One region of the Paraglaciecola sp. QJM3NY_14 genome, then DNA from elsewhere that is predicted to be linked to it. Evidence: predicted binding sites of a transcription regulator. Region 1 holds the regulator's gene; the other holds the start of a gene.
The links. The regulator sigma-54, encoded in region 1, starts transcription at its own class of promoters, with help from an activator protein. The targets are predictions, from matches to a motif close to GTTGGCACGNNNNTNGNNT.
Positions count from the first base shown of each region.

Region 1 (3,185 bases):
ACTTCAACAAGGTGCTCAGATGCCAATTGACTAATAAGCTCTAAAATGCGCTTTTTGCTAGACCCCTGAACTGCGCATACGACGCAGTCAGGGTGAAGAATATTTGATATTTCCATTATTTACCTGATGGGTTAATGGCGTTTAGCTTTTTCTTTATGCTTGATAACTTGCCGATCGAGTTTATCGATTAGGCCATCTATTGCCGCATACATGTCGTTGTGTTCCATGGTGGCAAATACATCTGCCCCATTCAAATGTATTGTCGCTTCCGCTTTTTGGTTGAGCTTTTCTACATTGAGAATGACGTGAACATTGTTGATCTGATCGAAGTGTCGCTCGAGCTTGGTAAATTTAGTATCGACATAATCTTTTAGTGAATCGGTTACATCCACATGGTGACCAGTAATATTAATTTGCATATCGCCTCTTCCTTCTTTAATCAGCCTACAATAGGCTTTTTCGTTGGTTCGACGGGGGTATCATCAGAGATTCCCGGTACTTTGCTATTGTTCGCCGAGCGACCATGATGCCTTGATCGGCCAACAATTGAGCAATCTTGCTGTCACTTAACGGCTTGCTTGGTTTTTCAGCTGCGACCAGCTTTTTAATCAATGCGCGTATCGCCGTTGACGAGCACTCTCCGCCTGTCTCAGTTGCAACATGGCTCGAGAAGAAATATTTCAGCTCAAATATACCTCTAGGGGTATGCATATATTTTTGGGTGGTAACACGAGAAATTGTAGATTCATGCATATCCACCATTTCGGCTACGTCATTTAGTACCATAGGCTTCATCATCTCAGGCCCATGTTCAAAGAAGCCCATTTGCTGCTGTACTATACAGTTTGACACTTTCAATAAGGTATCGTTTCGGCTCTCAACACTTTTAATAAACCATTTGGCTTCTTGCATGTGTGAGCGAATAAATTGACTATCACTGGTGTTTTTCGCGCTACGACTCATTGCAGCATACTGTTGATTAACGTTCAATTTGGGTAGGCTGTCTGGGTTAAGCTCTACTGTCCAACGGCCATTTTTCTTACTCACTGACACATCAGGTATAACGTATTCTGCTTCACCTTTGATCAAGGCGCTGCCTGGACGCGGATTGAGCGTTTTTAGTAAACGCATGACCTCACGCAAATCATCCTCTTTAAGGCGAGATTTACGCATCAAAGTACGGTAATCCTTGCTTGCCAAAAGGTCGGCATAGTCTCCAATCAAGGTCTTCGCTTCTTCTAACCAGGGTGTATCAGGAGCAAACTGACGCAATTGCACTAGCAAGCATTCTTGTGGTGTACGAGAGCCAGACCCAATTGGGTCGAACATTTGAATACGCTTAAGTACGCATTCCACTTCATCGAGCTCTATTTCTTCATCATCCATGCTGGCCAGAACGTCTTCAGCGCTCATGGTTAAATAACCAGACTCATCGATAGAATCAATGATCGCTGTCGCAATCGCGACATCGGTATCACTAAAATGGGTTAAACGCATTTGCCACAGCAAATGATCTTGAATGTTATCTGTGGTTTCGCCTTGAAAGATTTGTTCGTCATCACCGCCGGCACCACTGGATATGCTAGAGGCAGGTGCGGAAGAAGCACTGATGTACTCATCCCAAGTGGTATCCGTAGGTAAGTCTTCTGGGATTTCGTTTTTCTCGAACGCTTCACTTGAGTCTAAGTTGTCACTGCTAGTATCAACTATTTCATTGGTATCTTTAGAAGACGGGTCGAGGGAATTGTCATTTAACGCACTATCGCCGGATTCCTGATCCGTAGGCTCTTCAACTTCCAACAGCGGGTTGGAATCCAAGGCTTCTTGAATTTCTTGCTGTAAATCTAACGTAGACAATTGCAACAAACGAATAGCTTGCTGTAACTGTGGCGTCATAGTGAGTGATTGACTAAATTTTAATTGTAAAGAGGGTTTCATTTACTTCTTTATTCTGTCCGTTGCAAACTAAAAAATATGCTGTGGTTGATTCGATTGACTGTAAATGTCTCACCAAGCGCCTGAGTATAATCTCGATAAAATGAGCGGCTTTTTCAGCTTAACTATAGCCTGAATTGTTCGCCTAGGTATACATCTCTTACACGTTGATCACTTAATACTTCTTCTGCCGTGCCAGAAGCGATGAGTTCACCATGACTAACAATGTAAGCTTTCTCACACACATCGAGTGTCTCTCTTACATTGTGGTCGGTTATCAAAACACCAATACCACGGTCACGTAAATGTTGAATAATTTTTTTAATATCATTAACTGAAATAGGATCAACACCGGCAAACGGCTCATCGAGCAGAATAAATTCTGGATCGGCTGCCAGTGCCCGCGCTATTTCTACCCGGCGGCGTTCACCTCCAGACAAACTCATACCAGCACTGTTACGAATATGATTTATATTGAACTCATCGAGTAATGAATCCGCTTGCTGTTCTCTTTGTTCTGCACTGAGCTCTTTGCGTGTCTGCAAGATAGCCATCAAGTTTTGATGGACTGTCAGTTTTCGAAAAATAGAGGCTTCTTGGGGTAAGTAACCAATCCCTAAACGAGCGCGCATGTGCATGGGCTGTAGGGTAAGATCTTGCTGATCAATACTGATTTCTCCCTTATCTAAGGGAACCAAACCGACAATCATATAAAACGTGGTTGTTTTACCTGCACCGTTTGGACCAAGTAAACCGACAATTTGGCCAGTGGACACTTCTAGACTGACATCACGCACAACTTGACGTGATTTATAGGATTTAGCCAAATGCGAGGCTTTTAACGTCGCCATTATGGAGTTTCATCCTGTTTTGGTTTGACTTCAGCATCACTGGACTTTTTCGCGTCAGTTTGCTTTTTACTGCTCGCTGATTTCTTGGCTGGTTGAAAAATAGTCGTGACTCGGCCGCTATTTTCACTCTCGCTCTCTCCTTGCGCGACAATTTGTTCAAGTTCCATGTTAAACACTATCGACTCACCCTTTACACTGCTATTGTTCTGCTTCAGCTGTGCATTGCCTTCTAAGGTTAGTGTGCGTAAATCTCTGCGATATTCAATGCGATTGGCTGATGCCTCAATACTGCCCCCTTGCTCTTGTTGTTGAGAGTATTTAGCCGGGCTACCCGTCGCGATGAAAACTTCGTTACCTTCGCCTTTACTCGCGTCGACTTCTACTTCATCGGCATACACA
Region 1 is NZ_CM149664.1:666,155-669,339, reverse strand. Features, by position in the region: gene ptsN (PTS IIA-like nitrogen regulatory protein PtsN) at 1-116, opposite strand, end outside; gene hpf (ribosome hibernation promoting factor) at 132-419, opposite strand; gene AC0VYA_RS02915 (RNA polymerase factor sigma-54) at 445-1,938, opposite strand; gene lptB (LPS export ABC transporter ATP-binding protein) at 2,061-2,786, opposite strand; gene lptA (lipopolysaccharide transport periplasmic protein LptA) at 2,786-3,185, opposite strand, start outside.

Region 2 (3,185 bases), 890 kb from region 1:
CGTTTATTTATTGTTTACTGATTATTCAGGCCACCAAGTCTTTTGAGCAACAAGAATTCGTGCCTGGCATCAGCATTCTCACCTCCGTGTTACTCGCAATCGTTGGAGTAGGGGTGTTGATTTATTTCATTCATCACGTAGCTAGCGCAATTCAGGCAGATAACGTCATTGATAACGTCTATCGCGAACTTAACGACATTATTGAACGCTTATTCCCGAAAATTGAAGAGCCAGACGAGGCTGATACGATTGCAGAACAGCGTGTCGATACAGCACCAGATTTCGACCAGATTTACCCTAATAGCCAAGCTATTCGATCGACGAGCAGCGGATATGTACAAACCTTGGACATAGACCAGCTACGAGCCTTGAGTGAAAACAGTGATATGGCGCTGAGCGTACATTACATGCCAGGGGACTTTGTAATGCGAGGCTCTGTGATCGCCATCGCTTATTTTAATGGTGCTACGCTTTCTTGCCAACCTAGCAAGATTACCGAATTGGTGCGTTTAGGCTCTCATCGCACCCCAGTACAGGACGTGGAGTTTGCAATCCGTCAATTGGTTGAGATTGCCGTTCGCGCCTTATCACCCGGTATTAACGACCCGTATTCAGCTGTAACCGTGGTAGACAAGCTTAGCGCTGTGTTGTGCACACTCACCGACAAACCCTTTCCGCCAACTATCTACGAGGACGACCAAGGCATAACTCGACTTCAATGCAAGCCCGTGGCTTTCACTGGGTTGGGTGAAGCGGCGTTTAATCAGATCCGCCAATATTCGAAAGACAGCCTAGCAGTCACCATTCGTTTACTGGAAGGCTTAAGCAGTATTTTGCGTTTTAGCCGGAGCCCCGAGCATAAACAGTTCGTTCGCCAACAGGCCGCTATGATTGAACAAATACAGAGTAGCTCACAATTAGCTGAGCATGACTGGTTGGATATAAAGCGCCGCCTAGATGATATAAAGCGCCACCTAGACAGTGACAGCAGCTAACAGAGTCTTGCAACGATCAGCAAAGCGTAGTGACAGGCAGTCAGTAACGGCTGCAAACAGCGTTGAAAATATTTCACGTTAATCTGCTCTATCTCACTTCCCTTCTTGTTTATTCTATACATATCAACTGGTTACTTTTTGGCATGGTATTCGAATAGGTTAGTTCACATGTTCACCGCGTTGTCTTGCTCAAAGTCAGCGCTCCAACAGAAGGACTGATTTATGAATTCATCAACATTCGCTACGCCAACAATACCGACTCCAGGATTCGGCACATACCGCCTTAAAGGGGATGATGCCAAACTGGCGGTAGAGAACGCGCTTGATGTGGGTTACCGTCATATTGATACCGCACAAGCTTATGAAAATGAAGCTGAAGTGGGTGATGCTATTTCCGCCTCTAAAATCTCTAGAGGTGAGCTCTTCGTCACGACTAAAGTGTGGTTTGATAACCTCAGTGCCGATAAATTTATAACGAGCGTGCAAAATAGTCTGACTCAGCTCAATACCGATTATGTTGACTTACTGCTCATTCACTGGCCGTCACCGGACAACAAGGTATCGATGGCAGAATATCTTAAGGAACTAAAGGCGTGTAAAGAGCGCGGTCTGACGAGACATATCGGTGTGTCCAATTTCACCCAAAGCCAGCTTGATGAAGCCCTGTCGATTTTAGGTAAAGATCATATTCTGACCAATCAAATCGAGGTACATCCTAACTTTCAAAACAAAGAGCTGGTGGCATACTGCCAACGCAACAACATTCAAGTAACCGCATACATGCCCTTAGGTGTGGGTAAAGTGATGGAAAATGACATACTGAATGACATCGCCAGTGCCCACGATACAACACCATCCGCGGTCGCATTAGCGTGGTTAAGTCATAAGAAAATCGTGGCGATCCCTTCATCCACCAATGTGAACCACATGCGTGACAATCTCACGGCTAAGCAAATGATGTTAACTGCCGAAGAAATCGAAAAAATCGATGGCATTGAACCTCAAGAACGTATTGTTGACCCTGATTTCGCACCAGACTGGTAAAGATACCTATTACGTGCTCACGAAAGTCTTAACCTGAGGTTGATTTGTACCAGCCCCTGTAAATCATTAATCGTTCAGCGAAAAATAAAAAACGCCTCTGCCTCTTTTGAGTTAGAGGCGTTTTCATGTGTGTAGTAGGGCCATTTTACGTTTTAATGCTTACTCAACCTTCAACCTTCAACCCTCAAGTGAAATTGGTCAGAAAGTCTCAGTATTATTAAAGAATTATTTACAAGTCTCTGGTAATAAATTTCACGAGTGATGGTGTGAAAATGTGATTGAGATGGAGTAAAGTTATTTGAAATCAACGATTTAATTGGTTGGCATTGAATTAGCATTAATTACTTCGAATCTTAAAAAGGAGATATTTATGAAAAATTCAATCATTTCAGTATTAGTAGCCGCCACACTTGGTACAGCCTCTCTAGCTGCGAATGCAGAGAATACTTGGAAAGATACAGCGGGCGACGCTTGGATTGACGGTAAAGCCGAAACCACATTAATGCTTAATGGCAACCTTGACTCGTTTGACATCAATACAGATGTTAAAAACGGCAAAGTCACCCTAACAGGTAAAGTTGACCGCGAAGTCGACAAAGCGCTAGCGTCAGAGCTCGTTATGTCACTTGATGGTGTAACCGATGTCGATAATCAGTTGACGGTTATTCAAGAGTTAGATGAAGAGCAAGACGGCGAAGTCATGCAGACTCTTAACGATGCGAAAATTGAAACGGTAGTAAAAACCCGTTTAATGTTTGAATCAGAAGTGAGCGGCTTGGAAATTGAAGTCGAATCAAAAATGGGTGAAGTGACCCTTTCTGGCACGGTTGATACAGACGCAGAGCGCCAGTTGGCGATCAAGATTGCTGAGAATACCAACGACGTAAAAACCGTTGTTGATATGCTGAAAACCACAGAGCAAGGCGGCAACGCATAGAACTAGTGTTACAAAGCTAAATAGAACACCCGCTTCGGCGGGTGTTTTTTTGCCTAGAGTTTATGATGGTCTACAAATATTAATTAGCTTTCTTAATATTTGAATCAAAAACTGAGCGGCTTAGAGTTTTTATATAGACACCCATGTTAAACAGCGGCACTTGTGGCGGCGAAGCATGGGGTTACTTGAGGACGTGAATGGCCAGTTTT
Region 2 is NZ_CM149664.1:4,901,050-4,904,234, reverse strand. Features, by position in the region: gene AC0VYA_RS21005 (DUF2254 domain-containing protein) at 1-995, shown strand, start outside; gene dkgB (2,5-didehydrogluconate reductase DkgB) at 1,218-2,039, shown strand; gene AC0VYA_RS20995 (BON domain-containing protein) at 2,410-2,976, shown strand.
Region 2: a site for sigma-54 is predicted at 1,133-1,151, ahead of dkgB (2,5-didehydrogluconate reductase DkgB). Genes of this name have one in related genera too.